Regions from separate parts of the Streptomyces sp. NPDC053076 genome, predicted to be linked through region 3. Evidence: predicted binding sites of a transcription regulator. Region 3 holds the regulator's gene; each other region holds the start of a gene.
What was found. Region 3 encodes HrcA, which represses chaperone genes, less so after heat shock. Its sites were predicted from a motif close to TTNGCACTCNGNNNNNCNGAGTGCNAA; they were not measured.
Positions count from the first base shown of each region.

Region 1 (9,382 bases), on a different contig from region 3:
GGGTGGAGCTGCCGCTCGGGAAGGAGACCAGCCGGACCCGGCCCGCGCGCAGGCCGGCGATGGCGGCCACCTCCTCCTCGGCCGCGGTGAGCCCGGCGAGGATGCCGGAGGCGTGCCGGACGAGGGCCTCGCCGGCCTGGGTGAGGCGCATCTCGCGCCCGTTGCGGACCAGCAGCGGGGTGCCGACCGAGGCTTCCAGGGCCTTCATCTGCTGGCTGACGGCGGGCTGGGTGCAGCCCAGCTCGCGCCCCGCCGCCGAGAAGGAACCGGTGGTGGCGACGGCGCGCAGGACGCGGAGATGACGGGCCTCGATCACCTCTTGAGCATAAGGCAGCCTTGGGTGATGTTGCCGATACCGCGTCGATGCTTTGGGTCGGGAATCGCATAGCGTGCAGGAATGAAGCTTCTCTCCGTCAATCTGGGCCGGCCCAGGCTCGTGCCCTACACGAACCAGCCGGACGGTCTGACCGGCATCGACAAGCGCCCGGCCGACGGTCCGGTGCGGGTGGCCGCGCCCGGCCCACGAGGGGTCGGCGCGAGCGGGCTGGCCGGGGACACGGTCTGTGACACCCGCTACCACGGCGGGGACGACCAGGCGGTGTACGCCTTCGCCCGCGAGGACCTCGACGAGTGGGAGCACGAACTCGGCCGATCGTTGGCCAACGGTTGCTTCGGGGAAAATCTGACGACGGACGGCCTGGACGTGTCCGGGGCGCTGATCGGCGAGCGCTGGCGGATCGGTTCCGAGGTGGTGCTCGAGGTGACCTCGGGCCGCATCCCGTGCAACACGTTCCAGGGCCATCTGGGCGAACGCGGCTGGGTCAAGAGGTTCACACAGAAGGGCGCAACGGGTGCCTACCTCCGGGTGATCGAACCGGGCGAGGTCCAGGTGGGGGATCCGGTGGAGATCGTGCACCGGCCGGACCACGGGGTGACGGCGGCGATGCAGTTCCGTGCGGTCACCACCGAGCGGGAGCTGCTGCCGCGGCTGCTCGCGGCGGGCGGGGCGCTGCACGCGGAGGCGCTGGCGAAGGCCCGGAAGTACGTGACGGAGCACGGGGGCTGAACGGCCGTCAGGGCAGCGCGGGGCCCGGCGTGCACGGGCAGCGGAGGCTGTCGGTCCGGGTCACTACCCTTGGGCCATGACAACGGCTCTGATTACGGGATCGACCGCGGGAATCGGTGCCGCGTTCGCGCGGCGGCTGGCGGCTGACGGGCATGACCTCGTGCTGGTCGCGCGGGACACCAAGCGGCTGCGCGAACAGGCGACGGAACTGCACGACCGGCACGGCATCGAGGTGGAGGTGCTGACCGCCGACCTGGCGCAGGACACGGGCATCGAGGCGGTGGCCGCCCGGCTCGGCGACCGGAAGAACCCGGTCGACCTGCTGGTCAACAACGCCGGCTTCGGCAACAAGGGACGCTATCTGGACGTCTCGATGGCGGACGAGCTGAGGATGCTCAAGGTGCACTGCGAGGCGGTGCTCCGGCTGACGTCGGCGGCGGCCGAGGCGATGCGCGAGCGCGGCCGGGGCGGGGTGGTGAACGTCGCCTCGGTGGCGGCCTTCGTCCCGCGCGGCACGTACGGCGCGTCCAAGGCGTGGGTCGTGCAGTTCACCCAGGGCGCGGCGAAGGACCTGGCCGGCAGCGGGGTCCGGCTGATGGCGCTGTGCCCCGGGTTCGTGCGCACCGAGTTCCATCAGCGGGCCGGGATGGGCACGGACAACATCCCCGGCTGGATGTGGCTGGACGCCGACAAGCTGGTCGCGGCCGCCCTGGCCGATCTCGCGCGCGGGAAGTCGCTGTCCATCCCGGATCCCCGGTACAAGGCGCTGATGGGGCTGGCGAAGGTGGCGCCGCGCGGACTGCTGGGCGGGATCACGTCGAAGACCGGGCGGAAGTACGGGCCGCAGTAGCAGAGGGGTGGCGCTGCCGTCCCGGTGGGAAAATGGGCGGGACGGTTACCGGACCAGGGGGGCCGGAGGCGGCGCCATGACCTTCGTACAGCTCATCGAGTGCAGGACGAGCCGGCTGGACGAGATGAACCGGCTCATGGACGACTGGGTCCAGCAGACCAAGGGGACGCGTACCGCGACGCACGCGGTGGTCGGCACGGACCGTTCGGACGCGTCGCACGTCGTCGAGGTGGTGGAGTTCCCCTCGTACGAGGAGGCGATGCGGAACTCGAACCTGCCGGAGACCGACCGGATCTTCCGGGGGCTGGTCGCACTGTGCGACGAGATGCCGACGTTCACCGACCTGGACGTCGTGCGGGACGAGCCTCTGTCCGAGCATGTCGTGCGCGCCTTCTTCGAGGCGCTGCGCACCGCGGGCGAACTGCCTCCGCTGAACGATCTGCTCGACGAGGACATCCACAGTCACGACCCGATGAACCCGCAGGACACCATCGGCCTGGACAACGTCCGCGCCGAGTTCCGGATGTGGCGCGGTGCCTTCGACTTCGCGTTCACGGTCGAGGACGTGTTCGCCCAGGGTGACCGGGCGTGCGCGCGGTGGACCTGGCGGGCCACGCACCGGGGCGACTTCCTGGGGATCGCGCCCACCGGCAGGCAGGTCACCATGACCGGGATGACGCTGTTCCGGTTCGGCGCCGACGGCAAGATCGCCGAGCTGTGGTGGCAGCACGACCAGCTGGGGCTGATGCAGCAGCTCGGCGCCCTGGACGAGTTGGAGCAGTAGGCCGACCGGGCGCACAGGGCGAAGGCCCGGCCCCCTCGACGGGGTGCCGGGCCTTCACTCACGGGCGGTCGCCTCAGTGGGCGTGGCCGTGGCTGTGGCCGTGACCCGCGGCCTCCGGCTCCTCTTCCTTCTTCTCGACGACCAGGGTCTCGGTCGTGAGCAGCAGGGAGGCGATGGAGGCGGCGTTCTCCAGGGCGGAGCGGGTGACCTTGACCGGGTCGATGACGCCGGCCTTCACGAGGTCGCCGTACTCGCCGGTGGCGGCGTTGTAGCCCTGCCCCTTGTCCAGGTCCTTGACCTTGGACACGATGACGTAGCCCTCCTGGCCGGCGTTCTCGCCGATCCAGCGCAGCGGCTCGACCACGGCGTTGCGGACCACGGCGACACCGGTGGCCTCGTCGCCGGTCTTGCCGAGGTTGCCCTCCAGGACCTTGGAGGCGTGGACCAGGGCGGAGCCACCACCGGAGACGATGCCCTCCTCGACCGCGGCGCGGGTCGCGGAGATGGCGTCCTCCAGACGGTGCTTCTTCTCCTTCAGCTCCACCTCGGTGGCGGCGCCGACCTTGATCACGCACACGCCGCCGGCCAGCTTCGCGAGGCGCTCCTGGAGCTTCTCGCGGTCCCAGTCGGAGTCGGTGTTCTCGATCTCGGCCTTGATCTGGGCGACGCGGCCGTGGACTTCCTCGGACTTGCCGGCGCCGTCGACGATCGTGGTGTCGTCCTTGGTGACGGTCACGCGGCGGGCGGAGCCGAGCACGTCGACGCCGACCTGGTCGAGCTTGAGGCCGACCTCCTCGGAGATGACGGTGGCGCCGGTGAGGACGGCCATGTCCTGGAGCATCGCCTTGCGGCGGTCACCAAAGCCCGGGGCCTTCACCGCGACGGCGTTGAAGGTGCCGCGGATCTTGTTGACGACCAGGGTCGACAGGGCCTCGCCCTCGAGGTCCTCGGCGATGATCAGCAGCGGCTTGGAGGAGCCGGCCTGGATGACCTTCTCCAGCAGCGGCAGCAGCTCGGTGATGGAGGAGATCTTGCCCTGGTTGATGAGGATGTACGGGTCCTCCAGGACGGCCTCCATGCGCTCCTGGTCCGTCACGAAGTACGGCGACAGGTAGCCCTTGTCGAAGGCCATGCCCTCGGTGAAGTCCAGCTCCAGACCGAAGGTGTTGGACTCCTCGACGGTGATGACACCGTCCTTGCCGACCTTGTCCATCGCCTCGGCGATCAGCTCGCCGACCTGCTGGTCCTGGGCGGACAGCGCGGCGACGGCGGCGATGTCGGACTTCTCGTCGATCGGGCGGGCCGAGGCGAGCAGCTCCTCGGAGATGGCCTTGACGGCGGCGTCGATGCCCTTCTTCAGGGCGGCCGGGGAGGCGCCGGCGGCGACGTTCCTCAGGCCCTCGCGGACGAGCGCCTGGGCGAGGACCGTGGCGGTGGTGGTGCCGTCACCCGCGATGTCGTTGGTCTTGGTCGCCACCTCCTTGACCAGCTGCGCACCGAGGTTCTCGTACGGGTCGTCGATCTCGACCTCGCGGGCGATCGTGACACCGTCGTTGGTGATGGTGGGGGCACCGAACTTCTTGTCGATGACGACGTTGCGACCCTTGGGGCCGATCGTCACCTTGACGGTGTCGGCAAGCTTGTTGACGCCGCGCTCAAGGGCGCGACGGGCGTCCTCGTCGAACTTCAGGATCTTCGCCATGGCAGCGGGAGCCCTCTCGGAAATCTGTGGGTGAAAAGCGCAGCGCCCCGGGCGCCCGGCTTCTTATCGGATGCGGGGGCCAGGGGCGCAGCTCAAAGCAGAGAGTTGCTTGAGGTGATTACTTCTCGATGATCGCGAGGACGTCGCGAGCCGAGAGCACGAGGTACTCGTCGCCGTTGTACTTCACCTCGGTGCCGCCGTACTTGCTGTACAGAACGACGTCGCCGACCTTGACGTCGAGCGGCAGGCGCTCGCCGTTCTCGAAGCGGCCCGGGCCCACGGCGAGGACGGCGCCCTCCTGGGGCTTCTCCTTCGCGGTGTCCGGGATGACCAGGCCAGAGGCGGTGGTCTGCTCGGCGTCGAGCGGCTGGACCACAATGCGGTCCTCGAGCGGCTTGATGGCAACCTTGGAGCTGGTGGTCGTCACGATCCGACCTCCCCCTTCGGAGATCTCACGGGGTTAACTGTCTGAGGTGGCGACCAGGTCGATCCGTCGTCGCGGGTGCCGGATCTGCCCGTCGCGTTTGTTGGCACTCTCACCTGCGGAGTGCCAGAGCCGAGACTATGACCGGGGTTAGCACTCGGTCAAGCGGAGTGCCAATCGGCGTGTGGCGCGTCGGCCGGCGTCCGAGGCTCCGCCGGTGTGTCCCGGCGGTCCGGTGCCGGGCCGCCGGCTCCGGGAACCGCCGCCCCCGGGACCCTGGCTTCGGGCCTTGCCGCCCTCGTCCTCGAACGCCCGGACGGGCTGGTTGCCGCCGGGACGAGCTACAGGTAGTCCTCGAGCCGTCCCACCGTCAGTCCCCGCCGCTGCGCTTCCCTCAGCACCCGCACCGTGCGCTCGCGCAGGGAGAGTTCCCCCGACTCGTCGGGGCCCACCAGGACGATGTCGCCGGGACGCAGGTGGCGGGAGCCGTGGGTGCAGGCGAGGCCGGCCGGGGTGAGGGCGGCGCGCCACAGGACGAGCGCGGAGATGCCGCAGTCGGCCGCGGCGCGCCGGGTGGTGGCGTCGTAGGAGCCGTAGGGCGGGCGGAAGAGGCGGGGGCGGGCGCCGAGGCGGGCGCGCAGGCGGTCCTGCTGGCCGCAGATCTCGGCGCGCTGCTCGGCGTACGGCAGTCCGGCCGGGGCCCGGTGGTCGACGGTGTGGTTCTGGATGCCGGCGCCGAGTGCGCGCAGGCGGGCGAAGTGCCCGTAGCCGGGCGCGGCGACGCTGTCGGTGAGGAACAGGGTGACGGGCAGCCGGAGTTCGCGGACCATGTCGACGAAGCGGGGGTCCCGCTCGGCGCCGTCGTCGTAGGTGAGGAAGACGACCGGGTCCCGGGTGGGGACGTGGTCGGCCACCGGGGGCAGGGCGTGCGCCCCCGGGTGCGCTGCGAGCGGCCGGGCCGGGTGCACCGGGGAGCGGGCGAGCGGCTGGGTCAGCCCCCAGCGCAGATAGCTGCGGTCGGCCCCGGCGCGCGGGTGCACCCCTTGGGCGGCCTTCTTCCCGAGGCGTTCGATGGGGTCGACGGACTGGGCGCAGCCCGTGAGGAGCAGGGCCGCGGCGAGGACCGCCGCCGGCCCCCGCAGGCGCCTCACAGGTAGTCCTCCAGGCGGGCCACGGCGTAGCCCTCGCGCGTGGCCTTGTTCAGGAAGCGGCGCATGTCGTCCACCATCGTGCCGTTCCAGTCGTCCCGGCCACGGAAGTGGGTGAGGACGATGTCGCCGGGGTGCAGGCTGCGGTCCCAGTCGCGGTACTCCCAGTGGTCGACGAAGACCTCCTCGTCCCAGATGGGCGCGTACTTGATCCCGCACTCCTTCGCGGCGCGCAGGGTGTCGCCGTTGTAGTTGCCGTACGGCGGCCGGAACACGGTGGGCGCCTTGCCGAACTGCTTCTTCATGATGGCCTGCATGCCGCAGATCTCGTCCCGCTGCTCCTCGTAGGACAGGCCGGGCAGGTAGGGGTGGGTGAGGGTGTGGTTGTTCAGGGTCACGCCCTGCGCCTGCATCCTGCGGAAGTAGCCGTAGTCGTCCTCGACGAGGTAGTTGCTCAGGAAGGCCGTGTACGGGATCTTCAGCTCGCTCATCATGCGCAGGAACGCCGGGTCCTTGTCGGCCCCGTCGTCGATGGTGAGGAAGACGACCTTCTGCCGGGTGGGGACGGTGGTGAAGACCGGCGGGAGGTCCTCCTCCTCCTGGCCGTCCACCTCGAAGCCGTCCCGGGGTGTGATCGTGGGCTTCTTCGCCGGCGGGGCCGGGGGCGTGAGCGGGGCGTGGTCCAGGCCCCAGCGCTGGGCGGCGGCGACCAGCCGGGCGTGCTCGCCGGCCTGCCGGGCCCGCGGGTCCTGGGGGCGGGCGGGACCGTGCCGACCGGTGGCCGGTTCGGGGCTGCCGGCACAGCCGGACAGGAGGACGGCGGCAGCCAGCGCGACGGCCGTGGAGCCCGCGGCCGTCCTCGCGACCCGCGCCCGACATTTGTCATTTTGTACTACTGCTCGCATGGTGCCGGATCCTCCCAGGCCCCGGCCCGCGAACCGGGCCGACACCGCCGCCGGAGGCGCACCATCCACCGACTGGCCCACAATGACCCGGTGAACGACCTCGCTCTGCTCCTCACCCCCGAAGGCCGCGCCCTCCTCGACGAGGTGCGCGACACCGAGCCCGCGCGGGAGCTGGCCGTGGCCACCCGGTTGCGCCGCGACCACCCGGCCGAACTGGTCTCGGCCGCGCTCGGCCAGGCCCGGCTGCGGCAGCGGGCGGTGGCGAAGTTCGGGGCCGCGGACGCCGGGCGGATGTTCTTCACCCCGAACGGGGTCGAGCAGTCGACGCGCAGCAGCGTGGCGACGTACCGGGCCCACCGGCTGCGGGAGCTGGGCGTGACCTCCGTGGCCGACCTGTGCTGCGGCATCGGCGGGGACGCGATCGCGCTGGCGCGGGCCGGGATCCGGGTGCTGGCCGTGGACCGGGACCCGCTGACCGCGGCGGTGGCCCGGGCGAACGCCGAGGCGCTGGGGCTGGCCGGCCTGATCGAGGTGCGGGAGGCCGATGTCACGGAGGTGGACACCGCCGGGTACGACGCGGTGTTCGTGGACCCGGCCCGGCGAGGCGGACGCGGGAGGGTGTTCGACCCGGAGGCGTACTCACCTCCGCTGTCCTGGGCGATCGAGACCGCCCGCACGGCGCCCCGGGCCGCCCTGAAGATCGCCCCGGGCATCCCGCACGAGGTGGTCCCGGCCGAGGCCGAGGCCGAGTGGATCTCCGACGGCGGGGACGTGAAGGAGGCGGTGCTGTGGTTCGGCACCGGCGCGCCGGGCGCCGTGCGGGCCACGCTGCTGCCGGGCCCGCGCACGCTGCTCGGCCGCGGGCTGCCCGACCCCCAAGTGCGGCCGGTGGGGCGCTACCTGTACGAGCCCGACGGCGCCGTGATCCGAGCGCACCTGGTCGCCGAGGTGGCCGAGGAGGTCGGCGGCGGCCTGGTCGACCCGACCATCGCGTACGTCACCGCCGACGCGCCGCGGCCCACCCCGTACGCCACCGCCTACGAGATCACCGACCGGCTCCCGTTCAACGTCAAGAAGCTGAAGGCCCTGCTGCGGGAGCGCGAGGTCGGCACGCTGACCGTGAAGAAGCGCGGCTCGGCGGTCGAGCCGGAGGAACTGCGCCGCAAGGTCAGGCCGCAGGGCCCGAACGCGGCCACGGTCTTCCTCACCCGGGTGGCGGGGGCGCCGACGATGCTGATCGGGGCTCCGCTGCGGGCGCCCGCCGGAGCGTCTCCACTCGGCTGAGCAGCAGCTTCCGTTCCCTGTCGTTGTGGGCCAGCCCCGCCGCGCGGACGAACTCCTCGCGGGCCTCGGCGGTGCGCCCCAGGCGGGACAGCAGGTCGCCGCGGACGCTGGGCAGCAGGTGGTAGTCGCGCAGCGCGGGCACGGCGGCCAGGGCGTCCACCAGCGTCAGGCCCGCGGCCGGGCCGTCGGCCATCGACACGGCGACCGCCCGGTTCAGCTCGACCACCGGGGACGGCGCGCGGACGGCCAGCAGGCCGTACAGCGTGGCGATGGCGCGCCAGTCGGTCTCCTCGAACGCGTACGCCCGCGCGTGGCAGGCGGCGATGGCCGCCTGGAGGGCGTACGGGCCCGGGGACCCGCCCGCGGTGGCCCGGGCGCGGTCGAGGGCACGGATCCCACGCGCGATGAGCATGCGGTTCCAGCGGCGGCGGTCCTGGTCCCTCAGCAGCACCGGCTCGCCGTCCGGGCCCGTGCGGGCGGCGGTGCGCGACGCCTGGAACTCCAGCAGCGCGGTCAGGCCGTGCACCTCCGGCTCTCCGGGCATCAGCGCGGACAGGACGCGGGCCAGCCGCAGCGCGTCCTCGCACAGGCCGGGGCGCAGCCAGTCGTCGCCGGCGGTGGCCGCGTAGCCCTCGTTGAAGACCAGGTAGATGACGTCCAGGACGGAGCCGAGGCGAGCCTCGCGGTCGGGCCCGTACGGCACCTCGAAGGCGACGTTCTTCGTGGCCAGGGTGCGTTTGGCGCGGACGACCCGCTGGGCGATCGTCGGCTCGGGCACCAGGAAGGCCCGAGCGATCTCGGCCGTGGTCAGGCCACCGAGCAGACGCAGGGTGAGCGCGGTGCGGGCCTGCGGGGACAGCACCGGGTGGCAGGTGGTGAAGACCAGCCGGAGCAGATCGTCGTCGATGTCGTCCGGGGCGGCCGGCTCCTCCGGCGGGGTCGTGGTCTCCAGGTCCCGGCCGATCTCGGCGAGTTTGCGGGCGTAGGACTCGCGCCGCCGGATCAGGTCGACGGCCCGGTGCCGGGCGGTGGCCATGAGCCAGGCGCCGGGATTGTCGGGCACCCCGTCCCGGGGCCACCGCTCCAGGGCGGCGACCATGGCGTCCTGCGCCAGCTCCTCGGCGATGCCGACGTCCCGCACGATCCTGGCGACGCCGGCGATCACGCGGGGCGACTCCAGACGGAAGACGGTCTCGATCGCGTGCGCCGCGGCCGGACC
Region 1 is NZ_JBITZL010000006.1:261,766-271,147, reverse strand. Features, by position in the region: gene ACIGYR_RS25260 (LysR family transcriptional regulator) at 1-316, opposite strand, end outside; gene ACIGYR_RS25255 (MOSC domain-containing protein) at 398-1,066, shown strand; gene ACIGYR_RS25250 (SDR family NAD(P)-dependent oxidoreductase) at 1,143-1,916, shown strand; gene ACIGYR_RS25245 (ester cyclase) at 1,993-2,700, shown strand; gene groL (chaperonin GroEL) at 2,774-4,402, opposite strand; gene groES (co-chaperone GroES) at 4,521-4,829, opposite strand; gene ACIGYR_RS25230 (polysaccharide deacetylase family protein) at 5,168-5,977, opposite strand; gene ACIGYR_RS25225 (polysaccharide deacetylase family protein) at 5,974-6,879, opposite strand; gene ACIGYR_RS25220 (methyltransferase domain-containing protein) at 6,970-8,163, shown strand; gene ACIGYR_RS25215 (RNA polymerase sigma factor) at 8,084-9,382, opposite strand, start outside.
Region 1: the regulator HrcA is predicted to act here: its motif matches at 4,977-5,003, upstream of groES (co-chaperone GroES).

Region 2 (9,382 bases), on a different contig from region 3:
CCCGAGCAGGTCGTCGGCCTGATCGCGGGCGGCCCCGCGGCCATGGTCACCTCCGTCGAGGGCGCGGAGGACTCCGCGGAGCTGGCCCGCCGGGACCTCGACGCGCTGAAGCTCACACCCGACGACACCGTGGTCGGTGTCTCCGCCTCCGGCCGCACCCCCTACGCCGTCGGCGCCGTGGAACACGCCCGCGCCCTGGGCGCCCTGACCATCGGTCTGGCCTGCAACGAGCACAGCGCGCTCGGCGCCGCCGCCGAGCACGGCATCGAGGTCGTCGTGGGCCCGGAGCTGATCACCGGCTCCACCCGGCTGAAGGCGGGCACGGCCCAGAAACTGGTGCTGAACATGCTGTCGACGATCACGATGATCCGGCTCGGCAAAACGTACGGGAACCTGATGGTCGACGTGCGCGCCTCCAACGCCAAGCTCCGCGCCCGCTCGCACCGGATCGTCTCCCAGGCCACGGGCGCGGCTGACGCCGAGATCGAGAAGGCCCTCACGGAGACCGGCGGCGAGGTGAAGCAGGCGATCCTGGCCCTGCTCGCGGGCGTCGACGGCCCGACGGCCGCCCGTCTTCTGGAGGAGTCCGGCGGCCACCTGCGTGCGGCGCTGGCGCAGGCGCCCCGCTGACCCGGGGCCCGGGGGCCGGGGGCGGGGGGGCGGGTGCCATGGCCGCGCCTCCACCACGGCCGGCGTACCTGTTCGGCTTCGCTTGCCCTCCCCGGGCGGCCGGACCCCGCGAAGCGGCGGGGCAACTGCCGTGGCGGCCATGGGTGGTGGGCGTTGTCGTCCCGGGGTGGCCGGCGTCGAAGCGGTGAAGGGCGGCACGGGGACGGGCCGTGCGGGTCGTCGACGTGCTCACGACTCCGCCCAGGGTTCGCCGGTGCGAGGCTCGGCGGCCGGTGCGGAGCGGGGCAGGGCACCATGGAGGGGAGGAGGCGACCGACCGATATGAACCACGCCCAGCTCACCGCCCTCGGACGGGCTCTCCGGCTGCTCGGCGAGCACGGGGAGGCCCTGACCACCGACACGCCGGAGGCCCGGCTGCACGAGATCAGGAACGACCTGCGCCGGGCCCTCGATCTGCTGGACGACAGCGTCACCACCGGTGCTCCCGCCACCCGCTGTCCCGAGCACCCGCAAGGGCCCGTGGACGAGAGCGCCCCCGACCGGTGCCTGTTGTGCGAGACCCGGCGCCGGGCCGCGCGCCGGTCGGAGTTCCAGGGCAACAGGCCCCGCCCGGACGAGCCGGTCCCCACCGCGCCCTCCCGGTACGGCGTCCGCGGCGACCGCCCGCAGCCCCAGCAGCGATGGCTGCCGGAGCTGTGGAACGGACAGGAGTGGCAGCTGTGCGGTACACCCCGCCGGGACCGGCACGAGGCGGAGGCGTATCTCGCGGCCCAGCGCCGCGGTTCCCGGCCCGCCATGGCGTACCGGCTCGTCCACGAGTTCACGGACTACGAGGTGCTGCGGGTGTGGGGGACGCCGGTGCGGGTCGACATCGAGCCCATGGGCAACCTCTAGCGCCCGGCCGCCGGCCGGCCGGGCGCGGGGGAAGGCCCGGTCAGCTCAGGCTCTTCAGCGCCGCCGCGTCGTACGGCTTCAGCTCGTCGAAGCGGTCGGAGAGGACCTTGGCCGCCCACTCGGGGTCCTGGAGCAGCGCCCGGCCGATGGCCACCATGTCGAACTCGTCGGCCTCCAGGCGGTCCAGGAGGTTCTCGATGCCCTTGACCGGGGAGCCCTCGCCCTGGAAGGCGTTGATGAAGTCGCCGTCCAGGCCGACCGAGCCCACGGTGATGACCTGCTTGCCGGTGAGCTTCTTCGTCCAGCCGGCCAGGTTCAGGTCGGATCCCTCGAACTCGGGGAGCCAGTAGCGGCGGGTGGAGGCGTGGAAGACGTCGACGCCGGCCGCCGCGAGCGGGGTGAGGAGGGCCTCCAGCTCCTCGGGGGTCTCGGCGAGGCGGGCGGTGTAGTCCTGCTGCTTCCACTGCGAGTAGCGGAAGATGACCGGGAACTCGGGGGACACCGCCTCGCGGACCGCGGCGATGATCTCCGCCGCGAACCGGGTGCGGGCCACCGGGTCGCCGCCGTACGCGTCGGTACGGCGGTTGGTGCCCTCCCACAGGAACTGGTCGAGCAGGTAGCCGTGGGCGCCGTGGATCTCCACGCCGTCGAAGCCGATGCGCTCGGCGTCGGCCGCGGCCTGGGCGAACGCGCCGATGACGGCGTCCAGGTCCGCCTGCGTCATGATCTTGCCGGTCGGCTCGGCGCCCGCGGTGACCAGACCGGAGGGGCCGACGGCCGGGGCGTCGGCGAAGGGCGGCTCGCCCTGCTTGCGAACCATGCCGATGTGCCACAGCTGCGGGACGATCGTGCCCCCGGCCGCGTGCACGTCCTCGGCGACCTTCGCCCAGCCCGCCAGCTGCTCCTCGCCGTGGAACCGCGGTACGCGGTCGCTCTGGCCCGCCGACTCATGCCCCACGTAGGTGCCCTCGGTGACGAGCAGGCCGACGCCGGCGGCGGCCCGGCGCGCGTAGTACGAGCGCACGTCCTCGCCGGGGATGCCGCCCGGGGAGAACATGCGGGTCATCGGCGCCATCACGATCCGGTTCGGGACGGTCAGGCCGTTCAGCGCGATCGGGCGGGAGAGGAGACGGGCCGCCCGGGAGACGGGGGGCGTGGTGACGGTCATGTGGGGGCTCCTCGCGAATGACGGGGTTACCAGCTGGTATGTGCGTGCGCATTGTTGCAACTCCTTAAGTAATGCCGGTGAGCGGCCCCCGCATTCCCCCTCCCGGGCGGGTGGCGTGTGACTCCCGACATATGGCGAGCCGACCGGCAACCGGGTGAATCGACCGGGCCCCCCGTTCCTCACCGCCTGGCACTACGACGCCACGCGGCGCACGGTGACCGACCAGGTCGCGCCGCCCGCCACCGGCTCGGACACCCGGCCCATGGCAGCCGTGTCGCGCACGAGCGCGCCGATCGTCCTCGCCTACCACGACATCAACCCGCACCCCGCCAACGGCCGGACCTCGCTGACGGCCCGCGCCACCACCAAGCCGGTGTCGGCGCGCACCAGCGGCGGCGTGTCGCTGGCCGTCCGCGACGAGGCGGAGGATCTCGCCCGGCCGCGGTTCACCGCCCTGCGCATCGCCCCCTGAGCGAGCACGCACCGGAACACGGGAACGCCCGAGGGCGGTACCTCCAGCCGGAAGCTGGGGGTACCGCCCTCGGTCCGTAGGACGGGTGATCGACCGGGGTCGATCAGAAGTCCATGTCACCGCCCGGCATGCCGCCGCCGGCCGGCGCGGCGGCCTTCTCCGGCTTGTCGGCGATGACGGCCTCGGTGGTGAGGAACAGCGCGGCGATGGAGGCGGCGTTCTGCAGCGCGGAACGGGTCACCTTCGCCGGGTCGATGATGCCCTCGGCGACCAGGTCGACGTACTCACCGGTCGCGGCGTTCAGGCCGTGGCCCGGGGTCAGGTTGCGCACCTTCTCCACCACGACACCGCCCTCGAGGCCGGCGTTGACGGCGATCTGCTTCAGCGGGGCCTCCAGGGCGATGCGCACGGCGTTGGCGCCGGTCGCCTCGTCACCCTCCAGCTCCAGCTTCTCGAAGACCTGGGAAGCCTGGAGCAGGGCCACGCCACCACCGGCGACGATGCCCTCCTCGACGGCGGCCTTCGCATTGCGGACGGCGTCCTCGATGCGGTGCTTGCGCTCCTTGAGCTCCACCTCGGTGGCGGCACCGGCCTTGATGACCGCGACACCGCCGGCGAGCTTCGCCAGGCGCTCCTGCAGCTTCTCGCGGTCGTAGTCGGAGTCGCTGTTCTCGATCTCGGCGCGGATCTGGTTCACGCGGCCGCCCACCTGCTCCGAGGAGCCGGCGCCGTCGACGATGGTGGTCTCGTCCTTGGTGATGACGACCTTGCGGGCGCGGCCCAGGAGGTCCAGGGTCGCGTTCTCCAGCTTGAGGCCGACCTCCTCGGAGATGACCTCGCCGCCCGTGAGGATGGCGATGTCGCCGAGCATGGCCTTGCGGCGGTCACCGAAGCCCGGGGCCTTGACGGCGACGGACTTGAAGGTGCCGCGGATCTTGTTGACGACCAGGGTCGACAGGGCCTCGCCCTCGACGTCCTCGGCGATGATCAGCAGCGGCTTGCCCGACTGCATGACCTTCTCCAGCAGCGGGAGCAGGTCCTTGACCGAGGAGATCTTGGAGTTGGCGATCAGGATGTACGGGTCGTCGAGCGACGCCTCCATCCGCTCCATGTCGGTGGCGAAGTACGCCGAGATGTAGCCCTTGTCGAAGCGCATACCCTCGGTGAGCTCCAGCTCCAGACCGAAGGTCTGGGACTCCTCGACGGTGATGACGCCTTCCTTGCCGACCTTGTCCATCGCCTCGGCGATCAGCTCGCCGATCTGGGTGTCGGCGGCGGAGATGGACGCGGTGGAGGCGATCTGCTCCTTGGTCTCGACGTCCTTCGCCTGCTCCAGCAGGGCGGCGGAGACGGCCTCGACGGCCTTCTCGATACCGCGCTTCAGAGCCATCGGGTTGGCACCGGCGGCGACGTTGCGCAGGCCCTCCTTGACCAGGGCCTGGGCGAGCACGGTCGCGGTGGTCGTACCGTCACCGGCGACGTCGTCCGTCTTCTTGGCGACTTCCTTGACCAGCTCGGCGCCGATCTTCTCGTACGGGTCCTCGAGCTCGATCTCCTTGGCGATGGAGACACCATCGTTGGTGATCGTGGGGGCGCCCCACTTCTTCTCGAGGACGACGTTGCGGCCCTTGGGGCCGAGCGTCACCTTCACGGCGTCCGCGAGCTGGTTCATGCCGCGCTCGAGGCCGCGCCGCGCCTCCTCGTCGAACGCGATGATCTTGGCCATGTGAAGTGGTCCCTCCAGGACTGGGGGTGATTCCTTCGGACCGCGCCCGCGCCCGCGACGGACGGCTCGCCGGCCGCGTGGTTCCTTGCCCCACCTGGCCTGCGGGCCTCACCGACCCGGTCCTTCGTTGTCACTCTCACCTTCAGAGTGCTAACGCAATGATTAGCACTCGGCATGGTCGAGTGCAAGCGCCTCACCCGGGAACGGGGCCGCCGTCAGCCACCCGCGAACACCGGACCGGGGACGGCGAAGGGCCCGCACCCTCTGCGAGGTGCGGGCCCTTCGGACAAGAAACGTTCAGGCGCTGAGGCGGACCATGTCGGCCTGCGGGCCCTTCTGGCCCTGCGAGATCTCGAACTCCACCCGCTGGCCCTCCTCCAGGGTGCGGTAGCCGTCCATCTGAATGGCGCTGTAGTGGACGAAGACGTCCGCACCACCGTCGACCGCGATGAAGCCGTACCCCTTCTCCGCGTTGAACCACTTGACGGTGCCCTGAGCCATGCCTAACTCCCCTATTACTGGCCCTTGCACAGATCCACACTTCGCGGACCCGGGTCAGACCTCACCCCCCATTGGCCGGGGGCGTGCGCCGGAACGCGTCGACCGCGGCTGAATGTATCTGTCCAACTGCCGTCTGCAACAGGTCAATCGGACGAGAATTCTGGACGCGCACGGTCCGGGAAGTGGGGAGAATTCACCCGACGTCAGGGCAAGTCGGGCCCCGCGAAAGGCACAAAAGCCGCAGATAACCCGCACACTTTGGCTACTTCTTGTCGGGCGGGCGGCATGATTCCAGGGCCCGCGACCCGAAGGTCACGACCGCGTTCCCCAACTCTACCGCGCTCAATCACGCAGAATTGCCCCCTCCGCTTCTCTCACGGAGGGGGCAATTCGATGTACAGCCGGTAACCGAGGTTACCGAAGGTAATAATCAGCCTCCGGCCACGGCCGGAATGATCGAGACACCGGCGCCCTCGGGGGTCGCCGTCTCCAGGCCCTGCTCGAAACGGACGTCGTCGTCGTTGACGTACACGTTCACGAAGCGGCGCAGCTTGCCCTGGTCGTCCAGGACCCGGGCGGCGATACCGGTGTGGTTCTTCTCCAGGTCGGCGATGACCTCGCCGAGGTTCGCGCCCTCGGCGGCGACCTCGGCCCGGCCGCCGGTGTAGGTGCGCAGGATGGTGGGGATGCGAACGGTCACGCTCATGCGAGGCCAGCCTCTCGGAAGGAGTCCAGGGTCGGGCGGATGGTGGCGGTGAGGCCGGTCCCGGCCACCGCGTCCAGGGTCTTCAGGCCGTCGCCGGTGTTGAGGACGACCGTGGTCTTCGCCGGGTCCAGCACGCCGTCCTTGAGCAGCTTGCGGGTGACGCCGACGGTCACCCCGCCCGCCGTCTCGGCGAAGATGCCCTCCGTGCGGGCCAGCAGCTTGATGGCGTCCACGACCTCCGCGTCCGTGACGTCCTCCACGGCACCGCCGGTGCGGCGCGCGATGTCCAGGACGTAGGGGCCGTCGGCCGGGTTGCCGATGGCCAGGGACTTGGCGATGGTGTTCGGCTTCTGCGGGCGCACCACGTCGTGCCCGGCCTTGAAGGCCGTGGACACCGGGGAGCAGCCCTCGGCCTGCGCGCCGAAGATCTTGTACGGCCTGTCCTCGACCAGTCCCAGTTTGATCAGCTCCTGGAGACCCTTGTCGATCTTCGTGAGCTGGGAGCCGGAGGCGATCGGGATCACGATCTGGTCAGGCAGCTGCCAGCCGAGCTGCTCGCAGATCTCGTACGCGAGGGTCTTGGAGCCCTCCGCGTAGTACGGGCGCAGGTTGACGTTGACGAAGCCCCAGCCCTCGCCGGCCGGGTCGCCGATCAGCTCGGAGCAGAAGCGGTTCACGTCGTCGTAGTTGCCCTCGATGCCGATGAGCTCACCGCCGTAGACGGCGGCCATGACGACCTTGCCCTGCTCCAGGTCGTGCGGGATGAACACGCACGAGCGGAAGCCGGCGCGGGCGGCGGCGGCGCCGACGGCACCGGCCAGGTTGCCCGTCGAGGAGCAGGAGAGCGTGGTGAAGCCGAAGGCGCGGGCGGCCTCCAGGGCCTGGGCGACCACCCGGTCCTTGAACGAGTGTGTGGGGTTGCCGGAGTCGTCCTTCACGTACAGGCCGCCGGTCACGCCCAGCTCGCGGGCGAGGTTGTCGGCCTTGACGAGCTTGGTCCAGCCCGGGTTGAGGTTGGGCTTCTCCGCGACGTCCGCCGGGACCGGCAGCAGGGGCGCGTACCGCCAGATGTTCGCGGGGCCCGCCTCGATGCGGCGGCGCAGTTCCTCGGTGTCGTGAGCGGAGAAGTCGTAGGCGATCTCCAGCGGGCCGAAACACTCTTCGCAGGCGAAGACCGGGCCGAGCGGCACCCGATGACCGCACTCGCGACAGCTCAGGGCGGCGGCGGGACCGAGGTCTACGGTGGAGTCACTGGTGCTTGCAACTGTCTGCACAGCCATGGAGGCGAGGCCCTTTCTCCTCATCTTCCTCACGACGCATCTCGCCGTGAGACGGATTTGGCACCTTCCCTAGCCGGGAGCCTCGCGGAGATGATCAGGAATGATCTACGAGAACCGGCTGGAGGGTTGCCGGGGCTTCATCGGGCCGTGTCCCTCTGCCCCTCTGGATGAGCGGTATTCGGTTGTGAACGCGCGCGACCCCCGACATGCGATGGTCATCGGCGTTGTTCAAGACTGTAACCGAAGGCCAGGACAGTTGAGATAGTCGTCCGAACCGCGAGATGGATCACACGGCCCACCCGTGTGGTCACGAACAGTGAGGAGCCGCAGACCGTGCTGGAAGAAGTCGAGCGCTGGCTGGCCACCCGCTCCTGGTCCGTGGCCGATCGCCCTCTCCACCGGATCCTGTCCGCCAAGCAGCGCACCGGCCAGACGATCAGCGTCGTGCTGCCCGCGCTCAACGAGGAGGAGACGGTCGGCGACATCGTCACCGCCATCCGTCACGACCTCGTGGAGCGGGCTCCGCTGGTCGACGAGATCGTCGTCGTGGACTCCGGATCCACCGACCGCACCTCCGAGGTCGCCGCCGCCGCGGGCGCCCGGGTCGTGCACCGCGACGAGATACTGCCCCGCCTCCCGGCCGTCCCCGGAAAGGGTGAAGTGCTGTGGCGCTCCCTGCTGGTCACCGGCGGGGACATCCTCTGTTTCATCGACGCCGATCTGAAGGAGTTCTCCTCCGACTTCGTCCTGGGGATCGTCGGCCCGCTGCTCACCGAGCCGGGCGTGGACCTGGTCAAGGCGATGTACGACCGTCCGCTCGCCGCCGGGTCCGGTCCGCTCGCCCCCGGCGGGACCGCCGGGCAGGGCGGCCGGGTCACCGAGCTGATGGCCCGCCCGCTGCTGAACATGCACTGGCCGCAGTTGGCCGGCTTCGTGCAGCCGCTGGGCGGCGAGTACGCGGCCCGTCGCTCCCTGCTGGAGCAGCTGCCCTTCCCCGTCGGCTACGGCGTGGAGCTGGGCATGCTGGTGGACGCGCTGCACCTGGTCGGCCTGGACGCGCTGGCCCAGGTGGACGTGGGGGTGCGCAAGCACCGCCACCAGGACGGCCAGGCCCTCGGCCGGATGGCCGCCGCCATCTACCGCACGGCCCAGCTCCGGCTGGCCCGCGGTCATCTGATCCGGCCCTCGCTGACCCAGTTCGAGCGGGGCGAGGACGGCTTCGAGCCGCGCACCTACTCGGTGGACACCGAGGAACGGCCGCCCATGGTGGAGATCGCGGAGTACGCCGACCGGAAGGTGGCGTGAACGGGCCGTATACGGTCGGCTTCCCGGCCGGAACGTACGTTTGAGCGTTTGCGGGCCGGGCTAGGTTGAGGCGTATGGCTTCCACCCGCGCTGCTGCCGAAAAAGCTCAGGTGCTGGTCGCGTCGAATCGCGGCCCGGTCTCCTATCAGGTACGCGAGGACGGCTCGCTGCACTCCAGGCGGGGCGGCGGCGGGCTGGTCTCGGGGCTGTCCGCCATCGGCTCGGACGCGGACTCGGTGTGGGTGTGCGCCGCGCTGGGTGACGGCGACCGGGCGGCCGTCCGGCGCGCGGACGGCGGGCTGCTGCCGGCCGGGGACACGGGCGGGCAGCGGGTGCGGATGCTCGACATCGACGCGGCCGTGCACGCCGAGGCGTACAACGGCATCGCCAACTCGGTGCTCTGGTTCGTCCACCACATGCTGTACCAGACCCCGCTGGAGCCGGTCTTCGACGCGGAGTTCCGGCGGCAGTGGGCGTCGTACGAGACCTACAACCGGGCGTTCGCCGAGGCGCTGGCCGAGGAGGCGGCCGAGGGTGCGGCGGTGCTGATCCAGGACTACCACCTGGCCCTGGCCCCCCGCATGCTTCGCCGGCTCCGCCCCGACCTGCGCATCGGCCACTTCTCGCACACCCCGTGGGCCCCGCCGGACTACTTCCGGCTGCTGCCCGACGACATCGCGGCCGAGCTGCTGACCGGCAT
Region 2 is NZ_JBITZL010000009.1:180,586-189,967, forward strand. Features, by position in the region: gene murQ (N-acetylmuramic acid 6-phosphate etherase) at 1-630, shown strand, start outside; gene ACIGYR_RS31655 (hypothetical protein) at 952-1,524, shown strand; gene ACIGYR_RS31660 (NADH:flavin oxidoreductase) at 1,565-2,692, opposite strand; gene ACIGYR_RS31665 (hypothetical protein) at 2,847-3,164, shown strand; gene groL (chaperonin GroEL) at 3,268-4,890, opposite strand; gene ACIGYR_RS31675 (cold-shock protein) at 5,188-5,391, opposite strand; gene ACIGYR_RS31680 (MoaD/ThiS family protein) at 5,822-6,097, opposite strand; gene thrC (threonine synthase) at 6,094-7,377, opposite strand; SAM riboswitch class I at 7,395-7,551, opposite strand; gene ACIGYR_RS31690 (glucosyl-3-phosphoglycerate synthase) at 7,711-8,682, shown strand; gene ACIGYR_RS31695 (trehalose-6-phosphate synthase) at 8,757-9,382, shown strand, end outside.
Region 2: the regulator HrcA is predicted to act here: its motif matches at 5,053-5,079, upstream of groL (chaperonin GroEL).

Region 3 (9,382 bases):
GGGCCCGAAGGGCCCTCGTGGGAGGGGCGGGGGCGGGAGGCGGGTGGGCGCATTCGGACGACCATAGGAGAACCCGCGGAATCACGCTCACGACACGCCGAACCGTGCTGCCAGCGCGTCCCGTTGACACCGTACGAAGCCCGCGTCCACCACCGCTCCGTGACCCGGCACGTACAGTGCGTCCTCACCGCCGAGCGCCAGCAGCCGGTCGAGCGCGTCCGGCCAGCGGGACGGGACCGCGTCCGGGCCCGCCTGGGGCTCACCGGACTCCTCCACCAGGTCACCGCAGAAGACGACCTCCGGGGAGCCGGGGACGAGGACCGCGAGATCGTAGGCGGTGTGACCGGGTCCCACGTTGGCCAGCAGCGCCTGCCGGCCCTCGCCGAGGTCGAGGGTCCACTCGCCGGAGACCAGGTGCCGTGGTGGGGTCAGCGCGTCCACCGCCTCGTCCGCGTCCGCCACCGGGAGCCCGTTCCCGATCGCGTCCCTGCGCAGCTCCGCGCGCTCGTGGGCGAACACGGAGTCGGCGCCCACCGCCGCGTACACCTCGGCGCCGGCGAACACGGACGCCCCGAGGACGTGGTCGAAGTGGGGGTGGGTCAGCGCGAGATGGGTCACACGGCCGCCGGCCAGTTCCTGTGCCCGAGCCCGCAGCCGCGCCCCCTCGGCCAGGCTCGACCCGGCGTCCACCATCAGCGCCTTCCCCGCGCCCAGCACCAGGCCGGCGGTGCAGTCCCAGCCGGGCAGCCGGCACCGCCCCACCCCGGCGGCCAGCCGTTCCCACCCCAGCTCTTCCCAAGTCACGGTCATAGCGGCGACGCTAGCGCTACGACCCGGTACGGCGGCCCGACCTTGCCCAGTGTGTACCCGACAGCCGTACACTGGGCCGGGGAATGCTGGCACTCACATGGGAAGAGTGCCAGGGGGACGACCCGAAGGGACAGGGGAAGACGTGCTGGAGGTGCGCGCGAATGCTGAGTGAACGCAGGCTTCAGGTGCTGCGCGCCATCGTCCAGGACTACGTGGGCACCGAGGAGCCGGTGGGTTCCAAGGCGCTCACCGAGCGGCACAGCCTCGGCGTCTCCCCGGCCACCGTCCGCAACGACATGGCGGCCCTCGAGGACGAGGGGTACATCGCCCAGCCGCACACCAGCGCCGGGCGCATCCCCACCGACAAGGGCTACCGGCTGTTCGTGGACAAGCTGGCGGGCGTCAAGCCGATGACGGCGCCCGAGCGGCGGGCCATCCAGAACTTCCTGGAGGGCGCCGTCGACCTCGACGACGTCGTGGCGCGCACGGTGCGGCTGCTCGCGCAGCTGACCCGGCAGGTCGCCGTCGTGCAGTACCCGTCGCTGACCCGGTCCACCGTCCGGCACGTGGAGCTGCTCTCGCTGGCTCCCGCGCGCCTGATGCTCGTGCTGATCACGGACACCGGCCGGGTCGAGCAGCGGATGGTCGACTGCCCGGCGCCGTTCGGCGAGTCCTCGCTGGCGGATCTGCGGGCGCGGCTGAACAGCCGGGTCGCGGGCCGCCGGTTCGCGGACGTGCCGCAGCTGGTCGAGGACCTGCCGGAAGCCTTCGAGGCCGAGGACCGCGGTACGGTCTCCACCGTGCTCTCCACCCTGCTGGAGACACTGGTCGAGGAGAACGAGGAGCGGCTGATGATCGGCGGCACCGCCAATCTCACCCGCTTCGGGCATGACTTTCCCCTCACGATCCGGCCCGTCCTGGAGGCCCTTGAGGAGCAGGTCGTGCTCCTCAAGCTCCTGGGCGAGGCGAAGGACCCGGGCGTGACCGTGCGTATCGGCCACGAGAACGCCCATGAAGGACTCAACTCCACGTCCGTCGTGTCGGTCGGCTACGGTTCGGGCGGCGAGGCGGTTGCCAAGCTCGGCGTGGTCGGACCGACCCGCATGGACTACCCGGGAACGATGGGAGCGGTACGCGCAGTGGCACGGTACGTCGGACAGATCCTGGCGGAGTCGTAAGTGGCCACGGACTACTACGCCGTTCTCGGCGTGCGCCGCGACGCGTCGCAGGATGAGATCAAGAAGGCGTTCCGTCGGCTCGCGCGCGAGCTGCACCCGGACGTCAACCCCGATCCGAAGACCCAGGAGCGGTTCAAGGAGATCAACGCCGCTTACGAGGTGCTGTCGGACCCGCAGAAGAAGCAGGTCTACGACCTCGGCGGCGACCCGCTCTCCCAGTCGGGCGGCGCGGGCGCGGGCGGCTTCGGGGCCGGTGGCTTCGGCAACTTCTCCGACATCATGGACGCGTTCTTCGGTACGGCGTCGCAGCGCGGGCCGCGCTCGCGCACCCGGCGCGGCCAGGACGCGATGATCCGGATCGAGGTCGAGCTGGACGAGGCGGCCTTCGGGACGACCAAGGACATCCAGGTCGACACCGCCGTCGTCTGCAACACCTGCAACGGCGAGGGCGCGGCTCCGGGCACGTCCGCCCAGACGTGTGACATGTGCCGCGGTCGCGGTGAGGTCTCGCAGGTCACCCGGTCGTTCCTGGGCCAGGTCATGACCTCCCGGCCCTGCCCCCAGTGCCAGGGCTTCGGCACGGTCGTACCGACCCCGTGCCCGGAGTGCGCCGGCGACGGCCGCGTCCGCTCGCGGCGCACGCTCACCGTGAAGATCCCGGCCGGTGTCGACAACGGCACCCGGATCCAGCTCGCCGGGGAGGGCGAGGTCGGCCCCGGCGGCGGCCCGGCCGGTGATCTGTACGTCGAGATCCACGAGCTGCCGCACTCGACCTTCCAGCGGCGCGGCGACGACCTGCACTGCACGGTCACCATCCCGATGACCGCCGCGTCCCTCGGCACCAAGGTGCCGCTGGAGACCCTGGACGGCATGGAGGAGGTCGACATCCGGCCCGGCACCCAGTCCGGGCAGTCGATCCCGCTGCACGGCCGGGGTGTCACGCATCTGCGCGGCGGCGGCCGGGGCGACCTGATCGTGCACGTGGAGGTCACCACCCCGACGAAGCTCGACCCCGAGCAGGAGCGCCTGCTGCGCGAGCTGGCCAAACTGCGCGGCGAGGAGCGGCCCACGGGGCAGTTCCAGCCGGGCCAGCAGGGCTTGTTCTCGCGGCTGAAGGACGCGTTCAACGGGCGCTGATCCGTAGGTGCCGTCCAAGGGGCGAAAGCCCCTTGGACCCCTCGGGGGGCGAAGCCCCTGGGTCCCGGCCCCGCCCCTCCAGCACCGGAATCGTCGGGTTGCGGAGCGGCCGGCCGCCCCGGCCCGGCCGGCCGACAAGTGGCATGTGACAAGGGGAAGTCCCGATTCGGACTTGTACGGGGGACGTGACAACATGCCGTCATGTCCTCCGCGCTGACCGATCTCTTTCCCCACCCGATCGTGCAGGCCCCCATGGCGGGCGGTGTCTCCGTCCCGCAGCTCGCCGCCGCCGTCTCCGAGGCTGGTGGCCTCGGGTTTCTCGCCGCCGGACTCAAGACCGCCGACGGGATGTACCAGGAGATCAAGCAGCTGAGGGGGCTCACGAGCCGTCCTTTCGGCGTGAATGTCTTCATGCCGCACCCCGAGCACGCCGAGTCCGGTGCCGTCGAGGTGTACGCGCACCAGCTGGCCGGCGAGGCGGCCTGGTACGACACCGAGCTGGGCGACCCGGACAGCGGCCGGGACGACGGCTACGACGCCAAGCTCGCCGTCCTGCTCGACAACCCGGTGCCGGTGGTCTCCTTCCACTTCGGCGTGCCGAGCCGTGAGGTGTTCGACAAGCTGCGCCGGGCCGGGACCTTCACCCTGGTCACCGCCACCACCGCGGAGGAGGCCCGCGCGGTCGAGCGGGCCGGGGCGGACGCGGTGATCGCGCAGGGCGTGGAGGCCGGCGGCCACCAGGGCACCCACCGGGACCTCCTGGAGAACGACGGCTCCGGCATCGGGCTGCTCTCGCTGATCGCGCAGATCCGGGAGACCGTGGGCATTCCGGTCGTCGCCGCCGGCGGCATCATGCGCGGCAGCCAGATCGCCGCCGTCCTCGCGGCGGGCGCGAGCGCGGCCCAGCTGGGCACCGCCTTCCTCGCCACCCACGAGTCCGGCGCGAGCGCCCTGCACAAGCGGGCGCTGACCGACCCCCTGTTCGCGCGCACCGAGCTGACCCGGGCCTTCACCGGCCGCCCGGCGCGTGGCCTGGTCAACCGCTTCATGCGCGAGCACGGCCCGTACGCTCCCGCCGCCTACCCGGAGGTCAACCACCTCACCGCGCCGCTGCGCAAGGCCGCCGCCAAGGCCGGGGACGCGCAGGGCATGTCACTGTGGGCGGGGCAGGGTCACCGGATGGCCCGGGAGCTGCCGGCCGGACGTCTGGTGGAGGTGCTGGCCGAGGAACTCGACGCGGCCAGGACAGCGTTGTCGGCCGGGGGTGGTCCGCGATGACCGCGCCGGTGTTCGTCGTCGACTCGCTGGAGGGCGTGGGCCCCGGCTCGGTCGTCGACGTCGAGGGCCCGGAGGGGCGGCACGCCGTCTCCGTACGGCGGTTGCAGCCCGGGGAGAACGTGGTGCTCACCGACGGCAAGGGGCGGGGCGCCGCCGGGGTCGTCGTCAGCGTGTCGGGCAAGGACCACATGGTCGTCGAGCCCTTCGAGTTCCCGGTGGAGCCCGAGCCCAGCCCCCGGATCACCGTCGTCCAGGCCCTGCCCAAGGGCGACCGCGGCGAGCTGGCCGTGGAGACGATGACCGAGACCGGTGTCGACGTGGTCGTGCCCTGGCAGGCCGCCCGTTGCATCACCCAGTGGAAGGGCGAGCGGGGCCTGAAGGCGCTCGCCAAGTGGCGGGCCACCGCGCGCGAGGCCGGCAAGCAGTCCCGCCGGCTGCGCTTCCCGGAGGTCACGGACGCGGCGAGCACCAAGCAGGTTGCCGCACTTCTCGCCAAGGCCGACTTCGCCGCCGTGCTGCACTCCGACTTCGAGCACGAGAGCGTGCCGCTGGCGACCGCCGAACTGCCCGCCGAGGGCGAGATCGTGCTGGTCGTCGGCCCGGAAGGGGGCGTCGCGCGGGACGAGCTTGCGCTGTTCGAGGAGGCCGGTGCGAAGGCGTGCGTGCTGGGTCCTACCGTGTTGCGTACATCCACCGCCGGCACCGCCGCCGTGGCCCTGCTGCTGGGCCGCACCGGCCGCTGGTCCTGACATCTGGGGGACACCGTGGAACTCGCCCAAGTGCGGCTGCTGGTCACCGACTTCGCCGCCTGCTACCGCTTCTACGCCGATGTCCTCGGTCTCAAGCCGCAGTCCGGCGCGACGGAGGGGCCGTACGAGAAGTTCAGCCCGCACGTCGGCTCCGCCGGGATCGCGCTCCAGGACCGCTCGATGATGGCCGAGCTGCTGAACGAGCTGGGCGAGACCGCCACCGGTCACCGCTCCCTGGTCGTCCTGCGCGTCGACGACCTGGACGCCTACTGCGCGCAGATCGCCTCCCGCGGTGCCGTCCTGCTGCACGGCCCGGCTCCCCTGACCGACCGCATGCGCGTGGCCCACCTCAAGGACCCCGAGGGCAATCTGGTCGAACTCCAGCAGTGGCTGCTGCTGCGCGCCTGACGCGCGCATCGGGGGTTCGGCCGCGCGGTGCGGTGGCGGCATGTGCCGTCGGTCAGCCGCGGGTTCGTCGTGGCCGGTCGCGCAGTTCCCCGCGCCCCTTCGGGGCGCTGCCCCCCTGTCCCTCCGGGGCGCTGCGCCGCTGCCCGTACGGGTGAGTGGCTGTATGCGGTCTTCCGTACCGTTCGGGCCGGTGGCACTCTGCCGGACATGGGGGCATGGAGAGAAAAGCGGCGCGGGCCGCGGACGGTGGCCGTGGCGGGACTCGTCGTGCTGGCCGCAGGTGCCGCGGTGGCGTGCCAACCGGGCGGCCTCGGATCCGCGACCGCCGCGTACACCACCGACCGGACCGCGACCGCCGCGCTGGAACGGCGGCACGTGGACGTCAGCTGGCTGACCTGTACCGGTCGTTACGGCGACGGCGACGGCGACGGCGGCGGTAAGGGCGGCTCGCCCTCGCCGACCGAGACCACCGTCGTCTCCGTCGACTGCCGGGGCGAGACGGACGACAGGCGGAAGATCGTCGTCACCGGGCTCGTGACCAAGGCCGTCGACGGCGCCTGCGTGCGCGGGGACCTCAAGGCCGAGGTCGACGGCAGGCAGGTGTTCCACGTGAAGGGGCTCGGCGACTGCGCCGCCGGGCCGGGGCCGACGTACCGTCCGCCCACGGGACAGCCGCGGCCCACCGTGACCGTCACCGTCACCCGGACCGTCTGGCCCGTGCCGGGCAAGTGATCGGAAACCGGGAGCGGGCGCACCGCTCGCTGCGTAGAGTGACCGCGTGACAAAGGGTGCTTCGACGGGAACCACGGAAAGCTCCGCCTACCTCCGATTCCCCCATCTGCACGGCGACTTGGTGACCTTCGTCGCCGAGGACGACGTGTGGCTCGCGCCGCTCGACGGCGGCCGGGCCTGGCGGGTCAGCGCCGACAACGTGCCGGTGACCCAGCCGCGGATATCGCCGGACGGCAGGCACCTCGCCTGGACCTCCACCCGCGACGGAGCGCCCGAGGTGCATGTCGCCCCCGTCGACGGCGGTCCCGCCCAGCGCCTGACGTACTGGGGCAATCGCCGCACCGAGGTGCGCGGTTGGACTCCGGACGGACGGGTGCTCGCGCTCGGCGCGCACGGCCGGCCCAGCTTCCGGCACACCTGGGCCCACGCCGTCCCGCTGGACGGCGGACCGGCCGAGACCCTGCCGTACGGCCCGGTCGGCCATGTGGCCCTCGGACCGGCCACCGTGCTGCTGTCCGCGCCGATGGGCCGCGAGGCCGCCTACTGGAAGCGCTACCGGGGCGGTACGGCGGGCAAGTTGTGGATCGACCGGGCCGCCGAAGGCGAGGAGGGCGCCGGGCAGTTCGTACGGCTGCACGAGGAGATCGACGGCAACATCGAGTGCCCGGTGTGGGTGGGGGCGGGGGCGCCCCCTGTCCGAGCGGAGCCGAGAACGTGGGGGAGGATCGCCTTCCTCTCCGACCACGAGGGCACCGGCGCGCTCTACTCCTCCCTCGCCGACGGCTCCGACCTGCGCCGGCACACACCGCCTGGAGCCTTCTACGCCCGGCACGCGGCCGGCGACGGCACCCGGGTCGTCTACAGCCAGGCCGGTGAACTCTGGCTGCTGGAGGACCTGGAGGGCGCCGAACCTCGCCGGCTGGACATCCGGCTCGGTGGGCCCCGCGTCGACCTGCGGCCCCGCCCGGTCAACGCCTCCCGCTGGTTCGGCGAGGCGTCCCCCGACCACACCGCGCGCGGCAGCGCCGTCTGTGTGCGCGGCGGGATCCACTGGGTCACCCACCGCTCCGGGCCCGCCCGGGCCCTGGCCGCCACCCCCGGGGTGCGCGCCCGGATGCCGCGCGCCTTCCGCGCCGAGGGTGAGGAGTGGGTGGTGTGGGTGACGGACGCCGAGGGCGACGACTCCCTGGAGTTCGCCCCCGCGACCGGCACCGTGCCCGGCGCGCCCCCGCGCCGCCTGGCCGCCGGACAGCTCGGCCGGGTACTGGAACTGGCCATGTCCCCCGACGGCGGCCGGGCCGCCGTGGCCGCGCACGACGGCAGACTGCTCCTGGTCGAGCGGGAGACCGGTGAGGTCCGCGAGGTGGACCGCAGCGACGACGGCGAGGTCTCCGGCCTCGCCTTCTCCCCCGACTCCGCCTGGCTCGCCTGGGCCCACCCCGGCCCCCGCCCGCTGTCCCAGCTGCGCATCGCCCACACCACCGACCTCTCGGTCATCGAGGCGACCCCGCTCCGCTTCCAGGACTACGCGCCCGCCTTCACCCTCGACGGAAAGCACCTCGCGTTCCTCTCCCACCGCGCCTTCGACCCGGTCTACGACGAACACGTCTTCGATCTCGCCTTCGTGGCCGGCGCCCGCCCGCACCTGATCACCCTGGCCGCCACCACCCCCTCGCCGTTCGGCCCGCAACGCCACGGCCGCCCCTTCGAGACCTCCGACAAGGACGAGACCCCCGACAGCGAGGGCACCCCCACCACCCGTGTGGACCCCGAGGGGCTCGCCGACCGGATCGTGCCCTTCCCGGTGGAGGCCGGCCGCTACTCCACCCTGCGTGCCGCCAAGGACGGCGTCCTCTGGCTGCGCCACCCCGTGCAGGGCGTCCTCGGCACCTCCCGGGCCCGTCCCGAGGACCCCGACCCGCACACCGAGCTGGAGCGGTACGACCTGGCCCAGCGCCGCCTGGAACATCTCGCCTCCGACGCCGGACACTTCGAGGTCAGCGGCGACGGCAAGCGGGTCCTGCTGTGGAGCGAGGGCCGGCTCCGGGTCGTGCCCGGCGACCGCCGGACCGGCTCCGACGACGACGGCGACACCAGCGTCACCGTCGACCTCGGCCGGGTCCGCCAGACCGTCGACCCGGCCGCCGAGTGGCGGCAGATGTACGACGAGACCGGCCGGCTCATGCGCGACCACTTCTGGCGTCCCGATCTCGGCGGTGTCGACTGGAGCGGCGTCCTCGACCGCTACCGGCCCCTCCTGGACCGCCTCGCCACCCACAGCGACCTGGTCGACCTGCTCTGGGAGGTGCACGGCGAACTCGGCACCTCGCACGCCTACGTCACCCCGCCCGGTGGCTCCGGCGGCGCCGGGCACGGCCTGCTCGGCGCCGACATCTCCCGGCGCGAGGACGGCAGTTGGCGCATCGACCGGATCCTCCCGTCGGAGACCTCCGATCCGGACGCCCGCTCCCCGCTCGCGGCGCCCGGCGTGGCGGTACGCCCGGGCGACGCGATCATCGCCGTCGCCGGCCACCCCGTCGACCCGGTGGCGGGCCCCGGCCCCCTCCTCGTCGGCACGGCCGGTCACCCCGTCGAACTGACCGTCTCCCCGGCCGCCGGCGGCGAGCCCCGGCACACCGTCGTCGTCCCCGTCGCCGACGAGGAACCCCTGCGCTACCACGCCTGGGTGGCCGACCGCCGGGCCCACGTCCACGCGGCCTCCGCCGGCCGGCTCGGCTACCTGCACGTCCCGGACATGCACGCCCCCGGCTGGGCCCAGATCCACCGCGACCTGCGCGTGGAGGTGGCCCGGGAGGGGCTGGTGGTCGACGTCCGGGAGAACCGCGGCGGGCACACCTCCCAGCTCGTGGTCGAGAAGCTGGCCCGTCGGATCATCGGCTGGGACTTCGCGCGGGGCATGCGCCCCACCAGCTATCCGCTCGACGCGCCCCGCGGCCCCGTCGTCGCCGTGGCCAACGAGTTCTCCGGCTCCGACGGTGACATCGTCAACGCGGCGATCAGGGCCCTCGGTATCGGCCCGGTCGTCGGCACCCGTACCTGGGGCGGCGTCATCGGCATCGACAGCCGCTA
Region 3 is NZ_JBITZL010000002.1:552,230-561,611, forward strand. Features, by position in the region: gene ACIGYR_RS09715 (DUF3097 domain-containing protein) at 1-53, opposite strand, end outside; gene ACIGYR_RS09720 (MBL fold metallo-hydrolase) at 88-810, opposite strand; gene hrcA (heat-inducible transcriptional repressor HrcA) at 972-1,988, shown strand; gene dnaJ (molecular chaperone DnaJ) at 1,989-3,125, shown strand; gene ACIGYR_RS09735 (nitronate monooxygenase) at 3,327-4,403, shown strand; gene ACIGYR_RS09740 (16S rRNA (uracil(1498)-N(3))-methyltransferase) at 4,400-5,152, shown strand; gene ACIGYR_RS09745 (VOC family protein) at 5,168-5,560, shown strand; gene ACIGYR_RS09750 (hypothetical protein) at 5,768-6,292, shown strand; gene ACIGYR_RS09755 (S41 family peptidase) at 6,411-9,382, shown strand, end outside.